DNA from 3 places in the Marinobacter sp. G5_S1_61_S3 genome. Region 1 is predicted to be linked to each of the others. Evidence: predicted binding sites of a transcription regulator. Region 1 holds the regulator's gene; each other region holds the start of a gene.

Evidence for each region. The regulator FliA, encoded in region 1, starts transcription of late flagellar genes. The targets are predictions, from matches to a motif close to CTAAAGTTTNNNNNNNNNNNGCCGNTAA.
Region 2: the regulator FliA is predicted to act here: its motif matches at 5,593-5,620, upstream of ACTRWH_RS03770 (methyl-accepting chemotaxis protein).
Region 3: the regulator FliA is predicted to act here: its motif matches at 3,453-3,480, upstream of fliD (flagellar filament capping protein FliD).

Annotation. Positions count from the first base shown of each region.
Region 1 is NZ_JBQKUK010000005.1:47,647-55,462, reverse strand. Features, by position in the region: gene ACTRWH_RS05925 (chemotaxis protein CheA) at 1-1,912, opposite strand, end outside; gene ACTRWH_RS05920 (protein phosphatase CheZ) at 1,930-2,718, opposite strand; gene cheY (chemotaxis response regulator CheY) at 2,740-3,123, opposite strand; gene ACTRWH_RS05910 (RNA polymerase sigma factor FliA) at 3,300-4,031, opposite strand; gene ACTRWH_RS05905 (MinD/ParA family protein) at 4,062-4,874, opposite strand; gene flhF (flagellar biosynthesis protein FlhF) at 4,921-6,222, opposite strand; gene flhA (flagellar biosynthesis protein FlhA) at 6,283-7,816, opposite strand, start outside.
Region 2 is NZ_JBQKUK010000003.1:179,623-187,438, forward strand. Features, by position in the region: gene senB (selenoneine biosynthesis selenosugar synthase SenB) at 1-272, shown strand, start outside; gene selD (selenide, water dikinase SelD) at 262-2,538, opposite strand; gene ACTRWH_RS03755 (helix-hairpin-helix domain-containing protein) at 2,538-3,308, opposite strand; gene ACTRWH_RS03760 (hypothetical protein) at 3,356-3,754, opposite strand; gene ACTRWH_RS03765 (bifunctional GNAT family N-acetyltransferase/carbon-nitrogen hydrolase family protein) at 3,900-5,447, opposite strand; gene ACTRWH_RS03770 (methyl-accepting chemotaxis protein) at 5,699-7,585, shown strand; gene ACTRWH_RS03775 (hypothetical protein) at 7,568-7,816, opposite strand, start outside.
Region 3 is NZ_JBQKUK010000015.1:28,016-35,831, forward strand. Features, by position in the region: gene ACTRWH_RS15280 (argininosuccinate synthase) at 1-798, opposite strand, end outside; gene fliS (flagellar export chaperone FliS) at 980-1,381, opposite strand; gene fliD (flagellar filament capping protein FliD) at 1,418-3,409, opposite strand; gene ACTRWH_RS15295 (flagellar protein FlaG) at 3,592-4,032, opposite strand; gene ACTRWH_RS15300 (flagellin N-terminal helical domain-containing protein) at 4,104-5,606, opposite strand; gene ACTRWH_RS15305 (flagellin N-terminal helical domain-containing protein) at 5,989-7,500, shown strand; gene ACTRWH_RS15310 (tetratricopeptide repeat protein) at 7,535-7,816, shown strand, end outside.

The DNA of each region.
Region 1 (7,816 bases):
TGATGTGGAACAACGGGAAGACTTTGTCTCGAACCACGATGCATTCACGGCCATCCACAATGTTCTTCTTGCTGAGGTCCAGATGGAAAATCTCGACCACGTTCACCAGTGGCAGCGCGAAGGATTGGTCGCCAAGCATGATCATCAGGGTAGGCATGATGGCCAGGGTCAGCGGCACCTTGATGACGATGCGAGACCCTTTGCCCAGCTCCGACTCGACGCTCAGCTGCCCGTTGAGCTGACTGATCTTGGTTTTCACCACGTCCATGCCAACGCCACGACCGGACACATCCGATATTTGATCCTTGGTGGAGAACCCGGCGGAGAAAATCAGGTTGTAGCACTCGGTGTTGGTCAGTCGGTCAGCGGCATCCTGTTCGTAGATGCCCTTTTCGACCGCTTTTCGGCGCAGTACATCCGGATCCATACCAGCACCGTCGTCTTCGATGGACAACAGGATGTGGTCGCCTTCCTGCTCAGCCGACAGCGTCACACGACCCTGACGAGGCTTGCCCGCCTTTTCACGAATATCGGGTGCCTCTATACCGTGATCAACCGAGTTGCGAACAAGATGGACCAGAGGATCGGACAGCGCCTCGACCAGGTTTTTGTCCAGGTCGGTCTCTTCGCCGTGCATCTCAAGGTTGATTTCTTTCTTCAGGCTGCGTGCCAGGTCGCGAACCACCCGCGGGAAGCGGCCAAATACTTTCTTGATGGGCTGCATCCGCGTTGCCATCACCGCTGACTGAAGATCGGTGGTCACCACGTCCAGGTTGGAGACGGCTTTGTGCATATGCTCGTCTTCACTCTGGGCGCCCAGACGCTGCAACCGGTTACGCACCAACACCAGTTCACCCACCATGTTCATGATGTCGTCCAGGCGCTTGGTATCCACCCGCACCGAAGTTTCAGCCACTGGTGCATTCGCATCCCGTGCCGGCATCGCGGGCGTTACGCCTGCCTTGCCATTATCCGCAGGCGCTTTTTCGGGCTTACCAGTCGGTTGCGCGGGCTTGTCAGCCTTGGCACTGGGAGACGTGGCCGACGGCTGCTTTGCAGCAGGCCCAGGGGCCGGCTTGGCAGTTTCTGCCGTAGGGCTACCACCCTTGCCGTGCAGGTCATCCAGCAACTTTTCGAACTCGTCGTCCGAAATCAGGTCGTCGCCACCCTTGCTGTCACTGGCCTCATCACTGGTAACCTTGTCGCCCGAGGCATCCTGGCTGTCAGGGGCTGTCTTGCCGGTTTCAGGCGGGCCTGAGAACTGTCCCTTGCCATGCAATTGGTCCAGCAGGGCCTCGAATTCATCATCGGAGATGTCGTCTCCGCTCCCTCCGTCACCGCCTGAAAATTCATTGCCGTCGTCACTGGAAACCGGAGCGCTGGTCTTTTCCTCTTCCAGGGCATCCAGCAACCGCTCGAATTCGTCGTCGGTAATATCACCGCCATCGTCTCCAGAACTGGCTTCATTGCTCTCGTTCTGTTCTTCGCGAGCGACCGCTGCGTTTGCTGGCGACGACTCCCCTGCCGGCTGCGCCAATGCGTCCAGAGCGGCAATCAGTTCCTCGGGAGCTGGCGTCGGTTCCTCGTGGTGGCGAACCTGTTCAAACATGGCATTGACGTGATCCAGGGCTTCCAGCACCACGTCCATCAGTTCCGAGTCTACCTTGCGCTTATGGTTGCGCAGTATATCGAAGACGTTCTCCGCGGAATGACAGCAGTTCACCAGGGCATCGAGTTGCAGAAACCCAGCGCCGCCTTTTACGGTGTGAAAGCCTCGGAAGATGGCGTTGAGCAGATCGCTGTCGTCCGGGTTTTGTTCCAGGTCGACCAGTTGCTCCGACAGCTTTTCGAGTATCTCGCCTGCCTCAACAAGGAAGTCCTGCAGGATCTCTTCATCGGCATCAAGCGCCATGCGTTACCCTCTCTTACTCAGAAACCGAGACTGGACAGAAGATCATCAACATCGTCCTGTCCCGATACTACGTCTTCGCGTTCTTCGGCCTTGATCTGTGGACCAACACCCTGTTCCGCCGATATCTTTTCCCGCTCTTCCAGTTCATGCACGGTGCCGGTCATCTGGTCCACATGACTCGCCATCACTACCAGGCTCAACAGATGCTCTTCCACCTCTTTAACCAGAGTGGTGACCTTTTGGATCACCTGCCCAGTGAGGTCCTGGAAATCCTGGGCCAGAAGAATTTCCGACAAGTTGTCGTACATCGCCCCGGCATCGGTATTCAGGGTCACGAAAAACGTGTCGATACGGGCATAGAGCTCACGAAATTCAGCCGGCGCCATCTCGCGGCGACGCAGTTTCTGCCACTGGTCTCTCAGCTCGGCGGCCTCGTCGCGGAGGGCGCTGGCCTTGGGCATAGCCTCCTCAACCAGATCCATGGTCCGATTGGCCGCTTTACCGGTCATCTGAACCACGTACTCAAGGCGATCCGACGCATCGGTCATCTTCGACAGAGCTTCTGACTGTTCGGCGTTACGGGGATCGATCTGGAAATTGCGGATCGCCTCGTGGAGGCTGCGGGTCAAGCGGCCGACTTCCCGATACAGGCTCTGGTCCCTCACCTCGCTCAATTCATTGATCAGCGTCATCGCGCGGCCATAGTCCCCGGCGTTGACCTGTTCAACCAACTCGGCCGCCTGGCTGCGGAGTTTCTCCGTGACCTCCGGGTCGAGCCCCTGTGGGTCTTTTTTTCTATTGCTCATGGGAGCCGTCCGACCTCTGAATTACTGGATGCGTTCGAAGATCTTCTCAATCTTCTCCTTGAGTACGGCTGCCGTGAAGGGCTTGACCACGTAGCCGTTCACACCGGCCTGCGCAGCAGCGACAATCTGGTCGCGCTTCGCCTCGGCGGTCACCATGAGCACAGGCAGGGTTTTCAGGCTGTCATCGGCACGGACTTCCTTGAGCAGATCGAGTCCGGACATCCCTGGCATATTCCAGTCGGTTACCAGAAAATCGTATTTGCCGCTCCTGAGCATAGGCAGTGCTGTATTGCCGTCGTCTGCTTCGTCAGTGTTTGTAAAACCGAGATCGCGAAGCAGGTTCTTAATGATCCGTCGCATTGTGGAGAAGTCATCCACAATCAGGATTTTCATGTTCTTGTCCAATGGGACCTCCAGTTAAAAACGCCCGGAATTCGTTTTTGGCTTCCGGCTCACAGTCTAGCAGGCCGGTAGTTTAACCGCTTATTGTGTGGCCTTTGAGCCGGTTGTAAAGCACCGGTTACCAAAAGGCTACAGTAAAGAATGCCTGGTAACGCTGTTCAATGGGACTGGCGGCCTGTTCAGCTCTGCCAACCAGTAAGACGCCCCCGCAGACGGAGCGCGGCCTGGCTGTGAATCTGGCTGACCCGGCTTTCACTGACACCCAACACAGCACCAATTTCCTTCAGGTTCAATTCTTCCTGATAGTAAAGGCTGAGCACCAGCTTTTCTCGCTCGGGCAGGTCACCAATCGCAGCTGCCAGGCTCTTCCGGAAGTTGTCGGACGCCAAGCCATCCAACGGGTTATCACTGTCCTCTGTTTCTTCTATCGGCAGCTCGCCGGATTCATTGAGCTCATCCAGGCTAAAAAGTCGGCCACTGTTAGCATCGCTCAGGGAGGAATAGTATTCGTCGAGGTCCAGCCCCAGCTCCTCGGCTACTTCCGAGTCTTGAGCTTCCCGACCCAGGCGGTCCTCGACAGCCTTGATGGCTTTGGCAATGCGGCGGGAGTTCCTGTGGACGGATCGGGGTACCCAGTCACCTTTGCGAATTTCATCTACCATGGCTCCGCGAATCCGGATCCCGGCGTATGTCTCAAAGGTAGCCCCCTTGTCGGAACTGTATCGCTGTGCAGCTTCCAACAAGCCAATCATGCCTGCCTGCATAAGGTCATCCAGTTGGACAGATGCCGGCAGCCGCGCCATGAGGTGAAGCGCTATTTTTTTGACCAGCGGGGCCTGCTCCTCAACGAGCTGGGAAGGTCCTCGTGTACCCGTCCGGTTGTAGGTTCCAAGTTCTTTCGCCAATGTCATGTATCCGGCTATTCAGTGACAGGATCAAAATCAGACTTCGACGAGCCGCTCCACAAAGAATTCCAGATGTCCCCGGGGCGATGATGGCAGCGGCCAGCTATCCACTTTCTCCGCGAGGCTCTTGATCGCCAACGATGCTTTTGCCCGCGGATAGGCGTCCAGCACGGCACGCTGGCGCTGTACCGCTTTTTTTACGGCCTCGTCATACGGCACCATACCCACATATTGTAGTGCCACATCAAGAAAGCGCTCGGTAACCCGGGTCAGTTTTTCAAACAGATGGCGACCTTCCTGCTCATTCCTGACCTGATTGGCCAGTATACGGAAGCGGTTGGTGCCGTAATCCCGGTTCATAAGCTTTATAAGGGCGTAGGCATCGGTGATAGAGGTAGGTTCATCACAGACAACCAGTAATAGTTCCTGTGAGGCTCGGAGGAAACTGACCACCGATTCGGAAATACCCGCAGCGGTATCAACGATCAGCACATCGATCTGGTCACCCAGTTCGCTGAACGCGTTGATCAGGCCAGCGTGCTCCAGATTGGAAAGCTGGGTCATGCGTTGGGTACCTGAGGACGCGGGCACGATTTTGATGCCACCGGGGCCGTTGACCAACACATCCCGAAGGTCACATTCCCCGGCGATGACGTCCTGGATATTACGATTGGCGGTAATGCCAAGCAGAACGTCAATGTTGGCAAGGCCCAGGTCGGCATCGAGCAGCACCACCCGCCGTCCCATTTGTGCTAGGGCGATGCCAAGGTTCACTGATACGTTGCTCTTGCCAACGCCCCCTTTCCCGCCGGAAACGGCAATCACCTGTACCGGATGTGGTTTGCTCATACTGACTCTGATCTCTTGCCGCGTTTAACCGCAGGCTGTGTTGTTTTTAAACAGCGACTGCCTGTTGCTGCTGGAGTTTCTTCAGCCTCTCCACGGCCAACCGCACCAGCGGAATGGACTCAGCGTGGTGCAGGTCTTCCGGGATTTTCTGCCCGTCGGTGTAATACGCCACCGGCAATCCCGTTTCCATGACGAATCCCAGCGATTCACCCAGGGTCAGTGCTTCATCGATTTTGGTCATCACACAACCCGTAAGATTTGCCATCTTATAGCAATGCCAAACGGATTTCATGATGCGCGGCTGACTGGTTGCCGAAACCACCAGATGGGTTCGAATCCGATGGTGACTGCGAGCCAGCTCCATAAGCTGCTCCTCGTAGCCCTTGTCGGTGCTGGTCAGGCCAGCGGTATCAATCAACACCAGGTGCCGGTCCGACAGTTCGTCCAGTATGTCGTCCAGGGAATGGGTTTCGTCCACAACCCGAACTGGAACGTTCAGTATGCGCCCGAATACAAATAGTTGCTCATGGGCCGCGACCCGATAGCGATCGGTGGTGACCAGCGCCAGAGAGTCGGCACCGTGGCGCAGCACATAGTGCGCGGCCAGCTTGCCGATGGTCGTCGTCTTGCCGGACCCGGTTGGGCCCACCAGGGCGTAGACACCGCCCTCATCCGCCCATTCAGTACGCGCGGTCTTCACACCGGCGGCCAGCATTTTCAGAGACTGCTTCCAGCCATCCTCAAGCCGGCCTGCGCGGTGGCGCCGGGACAGAGAGTTGGCGAGCTCCAGCCCGAGACCAAACTCCTGCAACCTCTCAGACAGCCTCTGCTGTACTGCGTTCACCGCTGTTTGTTCGGGTTCACCGCCATTCCGGGCACTGACCAGGTCACGAAGGGAACTGATCTCCGCACGCATTTGCGCCAGTTCTCCGGAATAGGCAGCGCTGGCAGCGGTAGGCTCTTCAACCACCATGTCATCGTCGGCCAGCGATTCTTTCGACAAGCCAGCGTGACCGAAGTCCCCACCCGCAACCGCAACCGCATTACCATAGGTCGCGCGCTTTTCCCGCACTTCCCGAATACGATCGCGAGAGCGGCCGAGTTCGTCCTCCAGGCGGCGATGCTGTTCCGCCTGCATTTCGGCTAGCCGTGAGCCATTGGTGGCTTCCCGCGCAGCGTCACCGAGGCGTTGGCGCGCCATATTTTCGTCATAATCGAGCGCTGTCACAATTTCGACGCCACCATCCACACGACGATTGGAAAGGATTACGGCATCGGGACCCATCTGATCCCGCACCTGACGCAGTGCCTCTGCCATGCTTTGGGCAAAAAACCGCTTAACTTTCATAATGATGCTTCCTCCCCGGTCAGCGCTTTCCAGCGCCTTCCGCCTTTCCAGCCGCGGCCTTTACTGACCGACGGATGCGACAATAGTGATCTGTTTGTTATCCGGAATTTCCTGGTACGACAGTACATGCAGACGCTCTACTCCGTAGCTGGCAAACTTCGCCAGTACCGGGCGCAAGGGCCCTGAAACCAATAGAATCGCCGGCTTGCCCAACATCTCCTGGCGCTGAACGCTGTCCTGGAGCGACCTCTGAAGCTTCTCAACCATATTTGGCTCCAGCACCAGCCCGATGTCTTCCTGACCGCCGGATTGTTGACTCTGCTGCATGGACTTCAGCAATAACTGTTCCAAGTCTGGATCCAGAGTGATCACCGGGATCTCTGTGTCGTTGCCACAGATACTCTGGACAATCATCCGGCGCAGTGACTGGCGGGCAACCGTGGTCAGCAGCTTCGGGTCCTGGCTCTTCGGATGAACGTTCACGATCGCTTCGGCAATAGAGCGCATGTCACGGATCGGCACTTCCTCTTTCAGCAGGTTCTGCAGCACCTTCAGCAGCAGGCTGATGGAAATGGTGGTGGGTACCAGTTCTTCCGCCAGCTTTGGAGATACTTTCTCGAGCTGTTCCAGCCACTTCTGGACTTCCTCATGGCCAAGCAGTTCGTGGGCGTGTTTCTGGAGGATCTGGTTGAGGTGTGTTGCCACTACGGTACTGGCGTCCACGACGGTATAACCGAGGGTCTGTGCCTGGTCTTTCTTGTCCGGTTCGATCCAACTGGCGTCCAGGCCAAAGGCGGGGTCTTTGCCCTCTATCCCCTCGATCTTGCCGAACACCTGACCTGGGTCTATCGCCAGTTCACGGTCCGGATGGATTTCTGCCTCGGCAATGGTCACCCCCATCAGGGTGATGCGATAAACATTGGGCATCAGGTCGAGGTTGTCGCGAATATGGACCGAAGGCATCAGGAAGCCCAGATCCTGTGAGAGCTTTTTGCGAACGCCCTTGATGCGGCTGAGAAGCTGACCACCCTGGGACTTATCCACCAGGGGAATCAGGCGATAGCCCACCTCCAGGCCCACGACATCCACGGTGGCCACATCGTCCCAACCGAGTTCCCGGGTTTCCCCCGGCGGCGGCAGCTGGGCACTGTGTTCACCGCCCTCACCACCGGGCGGCAGGTCGCGCCCCGGGCCTGCCGGACGGGCACCACCGCCCCGGACCGGGAACACACCATCTTCCTCAACGGTCTGGCGCTCCTGTTGCCATATGTACCAGGCAATACCACCGGCAATCGCGCCCAGACCAAGGAATGCCACGTGCGGCATGCCAGGAATCAGGCCAAGGATGATGAGGATAACAGCAGCGATACCCAGCGCCTTGGGAGCGTTGAACATTTGTTGCAGTATCTGCCCGCCCATGTCCTGGCTGGACGTTACCCGGGTAACCATGATCGCTGCAGACGTCGACAGCAGCAGTGACGGAATCTGTGCCACTAGGCCGTCACCAATGGTCAGTAGTGCATAGTTCTGTGTAGCGGTACCAAAATCGAGACTGTGCTGAAGCATACCGATGGCAATGCCACCGATCAGGTTG
Region 2 (7,816 bases), on a different contig from region 1:
AAGCCTGTCGTGCAGGGCTGCCGGTTATCGCGTCGGACATCTCCGGCAATATTGGCCTACTGGGTGAAGATTACCCGGGGTACTTCCGTGTAGGCGACGAGGCTGATCTTGCGAAGGTGTTACTGTGGGCGGAACAATCCCCCGAATATCTCGGGGAACTGACCGATCGCGTCACCGAACTCGCCTCTTGCTTTGTTCCTGAAGCTGAGCAGGCGGCCCTGCTCACTGCGATTGAGAAGGCCAGGGCCAAAGGCGACCGTCTCAATCCCTGAGTGTGATGGGCTCGATGGGGCCGCTCTCATCCTGCGGCAACACCCGCCCTATAATGGCAGTGTGGGGATAGCCCATTGCTTTCAGCTCACTGATACAGGCATCCGCCTGGTCAGCGGGCACGCTGGCCAGCAGTCCGCCGGCGGTCTGCGGGTCGAAGATCAATGGGTAGCGAGGATGGTTGACCCACTTTTCCTGGTCTCGAATACCACGCCGGAGACGAATGTTGGCCGGCTGCAAGGAGCTGAGGATACCTGCTGCTGCAGTTTCCTCAGCGCCAGGCAAAATCGGTATTGCCGTGAGATCGAGCTCCGCATCAACGCCAGAGGGGCGCGTCATCTCAACCAGATGGCCAAGCAAACCAAAACCCGTTACGTCGGTGCAGGCTCGTGAACCATATCGGCGCAGGCACTGGGCCGCGTCTTTGTTGGACTGCATCATTGAGGCCAGGGCAGAATCAATCCAGCGGCCTTTCGCGGCAAGTTTGGCGTGGGCAGCGAAGAGCGTCCCGGTACCGATAGGCTTGGTCAGCAGCAGAACGTCTCCGGCCCGCAGGCCGCCCTTGCTCATGACGTCATCCGGATCAATCAACCCGTTGACGGCAAAGCCCAGTGCCAGCTCCCGGCCTTCGCCCGTATGGCCGCCCACCAACGCGCAGCCAGCTTCATTCAGCACTTCCACGGCGCCGGACATCATCTGGTAAACCACGTCTTCCACCTTGGACTCTATGCCGTAGGGCACGGTCGCTACGGCCGTGGCACTCTGAGCTTCGGCGCCCATGGCAAACACGTCGCCCAGGGCGTGATTGGCGGCAACCCGGCCGAACACATAGGGGTCGTCAATAAAGGCGCGAAAGAAATCGACGGTGTGAACCACCGCCTTTCCGGGTGGGACGGTCAGTACGGCGGCGTCGTCTGGGGCGTGTAGACCAATCAGGATGTCATCCCGCTCTATTGGTCGCAGCTCGCCGAGGGCCCGTGACAACACGGTACTGCCGACTTTGGCTCCGCAGCCACCGCAACGCATGGCCACCGCGGAGATGGCCTGGGACGCTTCCTCGGGGTTTTGTGCGGCGCCGGTGTCGGGCAGGGCGGCGTTCTCTTCCATGGCGGGAAGATCATTGAATTTCGCCATGAAGCGTCTATCAATGCTGTTTTTCCAGCGCCAGACCCAAGAACCGGCCAACGACAGGTCACCTCTGGAGGCCACTGCGAATTTGTCGCCGGTACTGATCAGCGCCAGCCATTTTTTCTGCGGCCGGAATGGCTTCGCGGGCTTTCCGAGGGCATGGCGGCGGAGGTTGTCCGCTAGTGGCTGGCCCTGACGAACGGCAAATACGCCGGCTTTTTCCCGGGGGTGATTTACAACGTTGGCAATGTCACCCGCCGCGAAGATATCGTTGTCGGTTTCTGTCTGCAGGGTGTCCGTCACCCGGATAAAGCCACCGTCGTCCAGGGCCAGGCCGGTATCCCGCAGCCACTCGGGGCCGCCGGCACGGGTGACCCAGAGCACTTCGTCAACCGACAGGGTGTCGCCGGACTCCGTGGTCAAACGATTGGCCTCGACCTCTGAGACTGCGGATCCCAGGTGAACCTTCACCCCACGGCTTGCGAGTGTGTCAGCGAATACCGCACGCACCCTGGCGTTGTGGGTAGGCAGGATCTGCTGGTCTGCATCAAACAGATGAAAGTGCAACTGGTCCGGGTCGTGGCCGCGCTTTTCGAGCTCATTTCGTAGCCGGAACTGCATGGCCAGTGTGAGTTCAACGCCACCTGCACCTGCGCCGACCACAGCAACGGTCATCGGGCCGTCATGGTTTTCCAGCCGCGACAACAATGACAGCCAGCGATTGTTGAATCCGTTGATAGGCTTGACGGGCACTGCATGTTCAGTTGCGCCGCTGACGTCACCGACCTTGGGAGCGGACCCGATATTCACCGACAGAATGTCGTAAGGCACGTCCGGCCGGGAGCGGCAGACCACACGTTTTCGATGGCGGTCGATGCCAACCACTTCATCGCGGTAGAAGCGCGCGCCCGCGAACTCGGCCAGTTTGCTGAGGTCTATATGGACGTCGTCGTAGGAATAATGCCCAGCCACGTACCCGGGAAGCATTCCGGAGTAGGGTGTATGGGTATCCCTGCAGATGAGGGTAAGGCGGACACCAGGCACTGGGTTCATGGCAAAGCGCTTGAGAACGCCTACGTGGCTGTGTCCGCCGCCAATCAGGACAATGTCCCGTAAAACAGGCTGTTCGGATTGTTGCATTAAATAACTTTCTTGGCTTCGTCACTGAAGGTGTTAAAGCCTTTCACGCTTGAAAATGCCTGAAGCTTTTCCTTGTCCGCGTCAGACGGATTGGCGATCTGATCAACCGAGGTGATACCGGCTTCCTTCATTTTGCGGGCGGTGGCCGGCCCAATACCTTTAACCTGGGTAAGGTCGCTCTTGTCCTTCGGCTTTGGAGCGCGTGTTGCTGCAGCCGGCTTTGCCGCTGGCTTCCGCGCGGCCGTGGCGGCTTTCTTGGGAGCGGCTTTAGTGGCTGCGGCCGGACTTTTGGCGGCGGTGCTCGCCTTGGGTTTGGCGGCTTTCTTTGCAGTTGCCGCTTTTGGTGTGGCGGGCTTCTTGGCGGCCGGTTTTTTGGCCGCTGTCTTACTGGCGGTGGATTTTTTCGGAGCTGACTTGCCTTTGGTAGCAGGGCCGGCCTTCTTGGCGGCCTGGCCTGCGACCTTCTTCACCTCTTCGCTGGCTTCCTTGCTGGCAATACCAAGGCGGTCCAGGATATTGTTTTGCAAATCGTGGAATTCACCCAAGCGACGTTCAAATTCTTCGTTGAAACGTTTCATTTCACGATCACGAAGCTCATCCACTTCCTTCAACAGTTTGCGGACGGGTTCCTGAATCTGGTTCTGCAGGCTGTCGAACTGCTTGAGGGCGTCGTTGATCAGCTTTTCGATCTGTGATGACGTTTTATCGAACTCTTTGTTCACTTTCTTGACGACTTTATCAACGCTTTGCTTGTTGGCTTTCTTCGCCATGAGGACTTTCTCCTTGAAGTGCAAGTTGATGTGGGGCGTTGGTGAGTTCAGGCCAGTTGCCGAATGCTGGAGGCGGGCCCTGAGGAACGTCTGGATTTTAGCGTCTGCTTCTTGAGCACCACCTCACGAATGCGCTTGAGTTTTTCGCTCAGGGCAGACGAGGAGTTGTCATTGAGTTCTACGAAATCAACGGAATAGAAGAAATTGCTACAGTGTTTCCTGCGTTCCGTTACCAGGCCGGTAATTCCATCCGCCCTGATGTCGTCAAACGGCATTTCCATCACGAGATCCAGGATAACCGTATCACCGGGGTTAAATATCTTGTCCGTTTTCATCACACATCCGAAGTGATCGAGCTCGAACAGCGCGGCCTGCACACGCTCCCGGCGAAAGAGGCCACGCTTGATGTGAAAATGTGCGACAAGATCCGGTAGTGCTTCGTTCATCTAAAAGTGATCTCTTTTGCACCCCGAGGGGGTCCGGACGACACCCCTAGGGCGTGTTCCTGAAAGTATATGGTTAAACAATAGCCACACTCTGTTGGTTTGGCAACGTGTTCAGTGTCATACGATAGAGCTCTCAGGCGGTTCATCAACTGTTTTTATCATTTTGGCCCGTTTGTAGCGTGTTGAGCTCGTAAATATCCGTGCGCCGGTCTTTCAGGTTCGTCACCGAGCCTTCGTTGCGCACCAGCTTCAGCTTTTCCAGATCCATATCTGAAAACATGATCATTTCCGTATTCGGTGTGGTTTCCGCCATCACCGCATCGTGGGGGAACGCAAAGTCCGACGGTGAGAATACGGAAGACTGGGCGTACTGCACGTCCAGGTTCTCAACCTTGGGAAGGTTACCCACACTACCGGTGATCACGACATAGCACTCGTTTTCAATCGCCCGTGCCTGCGCACAGTGCCGCACCCGAAGGTATCCGTTCTTGGTGTCCGTCCAGAAGGGCACCATAATAATATCCACCTCTTCGATGGCCGCCAGGCGCCCCAGTTCCGGGAACTCGATGTCGTAACAGATCATGATGGCCACGCGGCCGGCGTCGGTGTCGAACACCTGGAACTTCTCACCGCCTTCGATGACCCAGTCACGGCGTTCGTGGGGCGTGATATGAATCTTGCGCTGTTCGTCGACGCGGCCGTCGCGGTGGCACAGATAGGACACGTTGTAGACCCGATCATTTTCGAGCAGGGGCATCGAGCCGGTAATGATGTTGATGTTGTAACTGACCGCCATTTCCGACATCTGATTGCGGAATTGCTCGGTAAAGCCTGCCAGAAAGCGAATGGCCCGTGTCTGGTCCACCTGGTCCGTCAGGCCCATCAGCGGTGCGTTGAAAAATTCTGGAAACAGGGCGAAATCGCTCTTGTAATCCGAGAGCGCATCCACGAAGTACTCCACCTGTTCCAGCACTTCCTCCACCGAGGTAAATTCACGCATCTGCCACTGAACGGCACCCAGGCGTACTTGAGTCTTCTTGACGTTAAGCACCGGCGACGGCGGTGTATAGAGGATGTTCCGCCATTCCAGCAGAGTGGCGTAGCCCAGGGATTTCTCGTCTTCCGGCAGGTACTTGTGCATCAGCCGGGTGACCTGGAAGTCGTTGGACAGCTGAAAGCTGAGGATCGGGTCGTAGATGTCCTTGCGATCCACACGCTGGATGTATTCTTCCGGAGAGTGCTGGTCTGAATACTTGTGATATCCGGGGATGCGGCCACCCGCCAGGATGGCGCGCAGGTTCATGGATCGGCAGAGTTCTTTGCGAGCTTCATAAAGCCGCCGGCCAAGGCGGTAGCCGCGATAATCCGGGTGGATAAACACATCGAGGCCGTAAAGCGAGTCGCCTTTGGCGTTGTGCCAGATCTTTTCATTGCGCAGGATCAGGTCGTCGTAGGTGTGCGGATTGCTGAATCGCTCATACTTGACGCACACCGTGAGGGCTACGGCCACCAGGTCACCGGACTCTTCGATACAGATCTGACCATCCGGAAACTGTTGCACCAGAGCTTCGATCGTGTCCTCTGGCCAGGCACCGCCAATATCATCGTAGACCCTGTCCATCAGTCGCTGGAGCTGTGGGTAATCATCACTGGTCAGGTTACGAAGGTTGAGGTGCAGTTCTTCGTGGGCCATATACGGCAGCTCCCGTTGGGTGTGGAAATGACGGCAAGAATTGTCGATTGCTTCGGTATTTTATCAGAGAGCGCTAAAGACTTCTTATCACCTAAAGCTAAAGACTTCTTATCACATAAAGTTAAAGACTTCTTATCACATAAAGTTAAAGACTTTGCAGCACACGCCGAAAACCAGTTTATGAATGATAGACAGCCGATAGGCTGTTTGACTGACCCCCCGAATAGACTGTCTCGAAAAGGACCCGGAAAATGAACCTGAGTTTCGGCCAGAAGTTGCTCGTCGCCTTTGGTATTTTGCTTTTACTTGTTATGGGGGCGTTTACGCTCAGCGGCAACCTCCGGTTACAGGACACTACGGATACTTATGTTGATGCACTGATTGAAGACACCGTGGCTCAGAGTACGTCCAGCATTGCGGATTGGCTCAACACCCGTCTTGCCATGACCGAAGCAACGGCAAAAGCGCTGGAGTCCGTGGAAACCGATGCCGAGGCGAGGGTTATCCTGGCCGCTGCGACAACCGGTGGCGGGTTCATTGACGTCTATGTTGGCCGTGATGATGGCTATATGCTGATGAAGGACGATGTCTCAGAAGCCACGCTGCCTGCGGATTTCGACCCACGCACGCGGCCCTGGTTCAAACAGGCGAAACAAAAGGGCTCAGCGTCGTTCACCGAACCCTACGTGGATGCGGGCACTGGAGGCACCATCATTTCCACGCTGGCACCGGTCAAACGTGGGGCCTACCAGGGTGTTGTCGGTGGTGATATTGCCCTGAAGACCATAGAACAGACGCTCTCCACGATTACGCTGGCCAACACTGGCTATGCGGCCCTGATCAGTGACGACGGCACCGTGTTGTTTCACCCGGACCAGAAACTGGTTGGCAAGAAGATCAGCAGTCTTTTGGGAGAATCCCCTCGGCTCAGCGGTGAAATTCACGAATATGACACCGGAGATGCCAGTTGGACTGCCGGTTTCCATCGCATCAAAGGTGCCCGTGGTGTTGAGTGGTATCTCGGCACTTTTATCAACGAAGACAAAATCAATGCGCCGGTCCACGCCGCTCGCGTAACCGGGCTGATCATCGCAGTAATTGGCTTGTTGGTGTCCCTGGTGATCCTGCGTTTTGGTATCCGCGTGCTGATGGCTCCCGTTCGCAAGCTTAATGCCGCCATGGCATCAATCGCCAGTGGCGAGGCGGACCTCACCAAGCGCCTGGACGATAGCGCCAACGACGAGTTCGGCAAGCTCGCGGCGGAGTTCAACAGCTTTGTTGAGAATATCCAGAATGTGGTCCGGGACGTCCAGCAAGGCACCGCCGAGCTTGGCGAAAACGTGTCCTCCCTGCGGGATACTGCCAGCACCAGCCGAGACAGCGTTGAAAAACAGCAGGCCGAGATTGATATGGTGGCCACGGCCATCAATGAGATGTCTGCCGCTGCCGGGGAAATTGCACAGAATGCCCAACAGACCGCGGATGCCTCCAACACCGCCGATGCAGACAGCCGTGCTTCCCTTGAAACCGTTGCCGCTTCCCGGGATGCAGTACAGAAATTGTCAAAAGAGATTAACGCCGCTGCGGAAGTCATCGATAAACTCGGCAAGGACGTTACCGACATTACCTCGGTTCTCGAGGTAATTCAGGGGATTGCTGAACAGACCAACCTGCTGGCACTGAACGCGGCGATCGAGGCCGCCAGGGCAGGGGACGCGGGCCGTGGCTTTGCGGTTGTTGCTGACGAAGTGCGCAATCTGGCTCGCCGCACCCAGGACAGCACGGAAGAGATCAACAACATGATTGAGCGCCTGCAAAGCGGTGCAAACCAGGCGGTTGACGTCATGAAGGCATCAACAGCGGTCTCGAATGTGAGCATGGAGAAAGCTCAGGATGCCATGGAGTCCCTCAACCGTATTGCTGATGCCATAACGTCGATCAGCCAGATGACCTCCCAGATCGCAACGGCTTCTGAAGAGCAAACCTCGGTGACAGAGGAGCTGAACTCCTCCATCACCCGGATTGCCGACCAGGGCCAGGAAGCCGCCAAGGCTGCCAGCGAGAACGACGTCTACAGCGGTCAGATTGAATCGGTCGGCCACGCGCTTAGTAAGAACGTGTCACGATTCAGGGTTTGAGTAAGACGTTTTCTGGGGCGCGGATAGTATCTGGATTCGCCGTCGGAGTTCGAGGAGGGTTCTGGTGCCGATGGCCCGGGACTCGTCCGTTAGATAGGGATTTTCCAGAACAAGGACGTTCCGGCTGTGCAGGTTTAGCTCGTCGATGGACTGGCCGTAGTATTGGTTGAGGTACGCGCCAAAGCTGCCATCGAAAATGGCCCTTTCCATGCCCAATTGAAGCCGATGTGC
Region 3 (7,816 bases), on a different contig from region 1:
ATAACGGTTCTCAACAATGTCCAGACGACCAATCCCGTTCTCGCCGGCGACCTTGTTCAGGTGTTCAAGCACCTCGTGAGGCTTCATGGCCTGGCCATCAATCGCCACGATATCGCCTTTCTCATAGGTCACTTCGATATAGGAAGGCGTGTCGGGCGCTGCTTCCGGAGACACACTCCAGCGCCACATATCTTCCTCGGCTTCCGCCCAGGGATCCTCCAGGTTGATGCCTTCATAAGAGATATGCAGCAAGTTGGCATCCATGGAGTACGGGCTCTTGCCCTTCTTCTTCTCCACCGGAATGTTGCGCTCATCGCAATAAGCCAGCAGCTTCTCACGGGAATTCAGATCCCACTCACGCCAGGGGGCAATCACCTTCACACCCGGCTTCAGCGCGTAGGCACCTAACTCGAAACGAACCTGATCATTGCCCTTGCCGGTAGCGCCGTGGGAAATCGCGTCCGCACCGGTTTCGTTGGCAATCTCAATCAAACGACGGGAGATCAGCGGGCGGGCGATGGAGGTACCCAGCAGGTACTCCCCTTCGTAGATGGTGTTGGCGCGGAACATCGGGAACACGTAGTCACGAACGAATTCCTCGCGCAGGTCCTCAATGTAGATTTCCTTCACGCCCAGCGCTTTCGCTTTCTCACGCGCCGGCTCAACTTCCTCGCCCTGGCCGATGTCGGCGGTGAACGTCACCACCTCACACTCATAGGTATCCTGCAACCAGCGAACGATTACCGAGGTATCCAGGCCACCGGAATACGCCAGAACCACCTTTTTAATATCAGACATGCCCTTGCTCCAGACTGAACAGAATGGATGTATCAAAAATAAGGGGCGTATTGTACGGGACAGCGGGGGGAATGGCTATTGGGGCAAGAGTGCGACCTCGTTACTGGCCGCGGATGCCACCGGCAGGGCGCCAGGTGGCATCTTGGATAGAATGCACGGTATTCACACCAGAACGTCGTATTCAGACAGCCTGCTGTTGCTTGGAGGTAGCCTCTTCGCGGATGCCATCCCAGCCGTCTTTGATTGAGCGCAGAAGGTCCGCGACTTCATCAAGCTTAGCGACGTCATTCTTGGCATTCGCTTCAAAAAGGGTCCGCTCCATGTAGTCATAAAGCGATTCCAGGCGCACGGCCAGATCGCCACCCTTCTCGAAATCCAGAAAGCCACGGAGGCCACCGATGATTTCAATCGCTTTGGAAATCAATCGGCCTTTGCCCTCAAAATCCTTCGCCTGCATCCTGGCTTTGGCCATGTTAATGCGTTCCAACGCTCCGTTGTAAAGAAGCTGGATCAGCTTGTGAGGATCGGCATCCGTAATGCTGGTTTGGGCGTTTACGCGTTGGTAAGCCTGTAAACCGTTCATAAGTGACCTCTTTATTCGCTTTTCGTGCAATAAACATCAATTGTTATTGCGATTATTCTGTGGTGCCAGCGCAGCAAGCTGCTGGCTCACAAAGTCCTGTGTACTGTTCAGTTGCGAGATCAATGAATCCGCAGCTGTAAATTGACTCACCAGGCGCTCTCGATAGGCTGTAATTCTCTCTTCCAGCCGAATCTGATTTTCCTGAATTCGCTCCAGATCGCGGTTCAGGCTCTCGGTTCTGGTATCAATTGCACCATCGGCACCGACAAAGTTGGTGATCAGGTCAACCGTACGTTCGCCAACACCTTCAATAAATTGTATCGAGCCTCGACTTCCAGTCTGATCGCCCAATATTTGTACCTGGAGCCCAGACGCAGCACCGCTGTTTTCGCCCAGAAACAGTGTTTGCCCTTCGCCTTCAGCTGTTCTTCCGTCAATGGTACCCGCAACATCGAGGCCATCCGTGCTTGTGGCGGCATCCAATCCAAACGTAGCCGCGCTTTCAGCGGACGACAAGGTGACCGAAGACTCGCTGCCGTAGGTGGAGGAAGAGAAAACCAGCTCATCCCCAGCCCCCAGGCTCACCTGAACGGACCCATCTGACGCGTTCAGCGCGTTGTTGCTATTAAGCTGAGCCTGAATCTCGTCAACCAGATCCTGTGCACTGTTGTAAGTCTGCTGTGTAAGCTGAAGGTTAACGGAGGTATCACCATTAACCAGCAGTGAAAACTCATCATTTGTTCCATCAATAGTAACGGGAAAAGTGGCTGCGGCATTCCCGGCAAGCGTGCCTTGGGTCGCAGCCTGGGTCACGTTGATATCATAGGTTCCAGGTTCGGTGTTTACACCACTGCGAACAAACTCTACCTGGCTGTCGGTAGCCCTGCCCTGTTCGGCAAACAAGGCCGTGACATCGTCCGGATTAGCCTTTAACTGCGCCATGAACTCTTCGCGGTCAAATTCCAGAGAGCCAGTCTCGAAATTTGTGGTAATACCCACATCCGCCAGACTTCGGACACTTGCGTCTTCAAGCCCGGGAACAACGCGGGTCAGCACTTGGCGGAGTTGGTTCTGAATACCCCGAATAACGCTATCGCCAGTCAGAAGGCTTCCGCTACCGCTCTCTGCATTGAATCCTGCCAGAGCATCAATGGTTTCCTGCAGGCCATTAAATTTCTCGACAAAGCCCTGGACACGGTCTGCTACCGCTCCGAGATCCTGTTCAACCTTAACCGTGGACGTACCAGTGGCAGTCAGATCAAATGTCAAACCATCAATGACGTTCTCAAAACTATTGGTAGAACGGGTAACCTCTACGCCATTGATACTCATCACGGCGTCCGACGCGGCGATTGTCTCATTGAGACCGGCGCCCGCATCCATTGATGTGTTAAACGCAAAACGGGAAAGCCCCTGGGCATCGGTATCCGTTCCGGCGCTGTCGCCCGAAACGGAAATACTAACGGCGTTTGCCGTACCGGTTTCGTCTGCCGATAGTACGAGCTGGAAACCACTACCGGTATCGATTACGCCCGCTGAAACCCCTGCATCAGAATCGTTGATCGCGTTTGCCAGGCCCTGCAAAGTGTCGTTACTGCTGTCTATAACAATATTGGTGGTGTTGTCACCAACAGAAAGCGTCATTGTTCCCTGGCCAACACTGGTCTTGTCGCGATCCGCGAATACATCACGCGACGCGAGCGCCTGAGCGCTGGCGAGACTTGTCACATCGACACTGTAAGTACCGCGGTTAGCCTTGGAGCTGTCCACAGACACAGCAACGTCTTCGTTGGACGACGTTGCAGAAAAGGCTTTGAGATTATCTGGAGCACTCAATTGCCGCATTGGAAGGCGCAGCTCTGTTACTGCACTGCGAAGCGTGCCATAGGCAGAAATCAGCGCCTGGGTGCGCTCGGTTTTCTGAGCCAAACGATTTTCCGTCGGTGCCCGTTCCGCTTGCACCAACTGATCGACCAACTCGGAGGTCAGAACACCAGACCCGATACCCAACGATGATATATTTGCCATAGTATGTGCCTCCTCAGGAGGGCAATTTCCAATGCTATTCCATATATCGGCCTGAAGCGGCAAAACTTTGCCTTTTCTACCGACCAATTTTGTAACCACATGTAAGCAAAACACCGCCGGCCCCTTTCGGGTGCGGCGGTGCTGAACAACCGTTTTCAACGTCAGGCCAAGAGCGGCAAACTCTAGACCTTCGTGTTGAATAACGTCAGCGGTTCATCCTGCTGCAAGTTTTCTGCCAACCTCAACGCAACTTCATCCGGAATTTGCCGAATAACCTCTTGGGTGGACTGATCGACGACCTTGACGATCGTCTGTCCCCGCTCGTTATCCACTTCAAACTGCAAATCCCTCTGGACCGTCTGAACGAAATCGTTCAGTTGAGACACGGCATCATCCAATTTCTCTTTCTGTGCCTCACTGCGCCTTTCGAGCCTCTCAGCTTTCGAAAGTTCCTGAGCCCCGGACAACAACTCCGAACGCTCAGCAAGACCAGGTGATGAAGGTGCAGTCAGGGCGGAGGCATTCCTGCCTTCGGCCTGAGATGACGAAATTGCCCGAGCCGGAGCTTGCTCGCTGGAACGAATCAGCTTCAAATCCGGGCCATTCAGGTTAACGCCATTCATAGCTCACCTCGCTATCCTCATACAGCAGTAAACCGGGGCCCAAAGACCCCGGCCTTGCCGTTATGCCCCTGTTACTGCAGGAGGGACAGAACCTGCTGCGGGCGGGCATTCGCCTGCGCCAGTACAGAGATACCAGCCTGCTGGAGAACCTGCGCCTTGGACAGCTTAGCAGTTTCAGATGCGAAGTCTGCATCCAGAATCCGGCTGTTAGCGGCCGACAGGTTTTCGGCAGTTGTGCTCAGGTTGGCGATTGTGGATTCAAACCGGTTCTGGGCAGCACCCAGGTCGGCGCGGATACCACTGATCTGCTCAAGAGCCGCATCTGCAATCTCGATTGCGCTGTTAGCGCCTGCAACAGTACCGATGTCGATAGAAGACACTGACTGGAGGTTAGAACCAACCACGGTGTCTGCTGCAACGTTCAGAATGCTACCAGCGGTCTCGGCAACCGAGGAACTGACCGAGAACGCACCGGATGAAGCGAACTCAACAGAACCAGAAGCAATCGTGCTGTCAGTGCTGCCAGCGGTCAAAGTAACCGCACTTGGATCACCACTGCCCTGCAGCGTGGCGGTACCGGTAGCGTTACCTGAGTTGGCAAAGTCCTGCAGACGGATGTCTTTACCATCAGCCTGGGTCAGTGTGATTTCGCCACCGTTTGCTTCAGCCGTAACACCAGTGGTGCCTGAGGTATCGTTGATCGCTTTGGCCAGCGCACCCAGGTCAGTGGTAGTTACCGCTGCGGAGATGGTCGCTGTGTCGCCACCACTACCAAGCGTGAAGGAAACCGTACCATCGTCAGACAGACCAGCGAGGGTTGCCGTGGTCGATGCAGTAGCCGTTACACCAGTCGTGCCGGTTTCAGCGTTAACAGCAGCCGCAATCGCTTCTGCAGTATCGCCCTGGGTAATACCAATGACCTCAGAGCCTTCAGTTCCAGAAACGGTGATGTTCTGTGTAGCAATGGTGTTGTTGGCAACCGTTGCCACATCAGCCGCAGCTACCGCAACAGAACCTGTGCCCTGGCTGACAGTGGTATCACTTTCACCGGATACGGTGTTGTTACCAAGGTCGGCACCACGAGCACCGGTCACGGATACTGAGATGGTCTGGTTAGCGTTGGCACCAACCTGGAATGACTGAGCAGTGAAGCTGCCATCCAGAAGGTTGAGACCGTTAAACTGGGTAGTACCGGCAATACGGTCAAGCTCTTGCTTCAGCTGGTTTACTTCGCCCTGAAGTGCAGAGCGGTCAGAAGAAGAGTTGGTAGAGTTGGCCGACTGAACAGACAGCTCACGGATACGCTGCAGGATGTTGGTGGTTTCTTCCAGAGCACCTTCAGCAGTCTGAGCCAGAGAAATACCGTCGTTGGCGTTACGCTGCGCAACGTTCAGACCAGAGATCTGGGACTGAAAACGGGTCGAAATTGCAAGGCCAGCAGCATCGTCCTTGGCGGAGTTGATACGCAGACCGGAAGACAGACGCTCCAGAGCTTGGTTAGAAAGCTCCTGGGATTTGTTCAGCTGATTCTGAGCTGACAGTGACGCAACGTTAGTGTTAATACCGAGAGCCATATTGCTTCTCCTTCGACATATGTCGTTATTTCATGGAAAAGGAATGGCGCCCATTTTCAGTTTGGGAGCGCCTCCCTGTTATTGCGCTTAACGGCGCCCCCGTCCGTACCTTTAGAAAAAACTGACGGTATTTTGTAAGGGAATGTAAAAGCGGCAATAGTCTTCCTTACACCGTTATATGTTGACGATTGGACTCATGCCCTAAACACTAAAACTGACCAACAAAACCACTAACAATCAACATCTTAAAAACAAAACTCCGAAACTGGCACAACCTTCGCTTACCTCCCTGCAAAACGGCAATTAAATGAACTTCCGCCGGCAAGGCGTCCATTTTGATCGGGCACCGGGTTACCGGCATCTCTGAGCAGGGAGAAATGTTATGCCTCAGATCATCAACACCAATATCGCGTCGCTGAATGCTCAGCGAAACCTGAACACTTCACAGGAAGACTCCAACGTTGCCCTGCAGCGGCTGTCATCCGGCCTGCGCATCAACTCCGCCAAGGACGACGCCGCCGGGCTTGCCATCTCTGAGCGATTCACATCGCAGATCAAAGGCCTCAACCAGGCCATTCGAAACGCCAACGACGGTATTTCTCTGGCTCAGACTGCTGAAGGCGCGCTGGGCGAATCCGGGAACATCCTGCAGCGCATTCGGGAACTGGCGGTACAATCCGCCAACGCAACGAACTCCGCATCTGACAGGAAGGCCCTGCAGTCCGAAGTAAACCAGCTAAAAGGCGAGCTGGAGCGCATTGCCACCACCACCGAGTTCAACGGGCTGAAACTCCTGGACGGCACCTTCCAGGCCCAGAAATTCCAGGCTGGCGCCAATGAAAACCAGAGCATCGCCGTTTCCATCGAAGGCGCCCGAACCGCCGACCTGGCCAACAACACGCTCGACGCGGCCAACGCAACCCTGAACCAGGGCACCGGTTCAACAACGGCAGCGAATGCGACGTTACCCGCACAAAACACGATCGCCACGCAGAATCTCACCATTTCCAGCTCGCTGGACAGCCAGGTGGTGCCCATTACAGCAGGTGACACGGCAGAAGACATCGCCGCAGCCATCAACGACATTGGTGCCACGACGGGTGTGAACGCGACGGCAAGAACATCGGCGACCCTGAGCAACACCGCTACCACGCCAATCGCCGTGCCTCAAACCGTGTCGCTCACCCTTTCCAATGGGAGCAGCTCAGCGACCATTTCCGCGCAGATCACCGATGCAAACGACCTCTCAGCGATTGCACGTGAGGTGAACGCCGCGTCTGGCAAGACCGGCATTACCGCGGAAGTTGCTAACGACGGCAGTATCACGCTGATTCAGGAACAGGGTAAAGACATCACTATCGAAGACTTTACCGCTGCCGGCTCTCAACAGTTGGCGGTACAGGGTAGCGGCGACCCCAGCGCCATCGAACTGACAAGTGGTGGAGCTAATGCCACACGGGTTGCCGGCGAATTGACGCTGGACTCGTCCGTTAGCTTCGCCGCGACATCTGACGCCACCCTGGCCGCAGGCAGCGTCCTGAACAGTGCACAGAATACTGCCGCCGGCTCTACGCCAGAAGAAGTGGCAGGTATCGATATAAGCACCGTTGACGGCGCCACCAGCGCACTCGCAGTTGTGGACGCGGCATTGGAAACCATCAGCGGCATTCGTGCCGACCTGGGCGCTGCGCAGAATCGACTCGAGTCGACCATTGCCAACCTGAGCACGACCTCTGAGAACCTGTCTGCCGCGCGTTCACGAATTCGTGATGCAGACTTTGCCGCCGAATCCGCCGAACTCGCCCGCACCCAGGTGCTGCAGCAGGCCGGCTTGTCGGTATTGGCCCAGGCCAACGCAAGGCCACAGCAGGTTCTGCAGTTGCTGCAGGGTTAATCGGGTTTCGTCACAGAGTCAAAGGGGTAGCCCCATGCAAGCACAGCACAACATCCATGCCACAGACGCACAAAAAGCCCACATTGCGCGGCTACTGCTGCAGGCAAACCTGGCTTATGCCGAGTCAAACAGCCCGACATCGCTGGTTCAGCGTCTCAAGGCGCGGCAGGAATGCCGTAACTACCTGAATGAGGTTCTGGCACAGGAACCCGGTAACGCAGGCGCACTGGGCTTGATGGGGCGTGTGGAAATGGACGAAGGGGCACTTGATAAGGCACACACCCTGTTCACGGACAGCCTCAGCCAGGACCCGGCG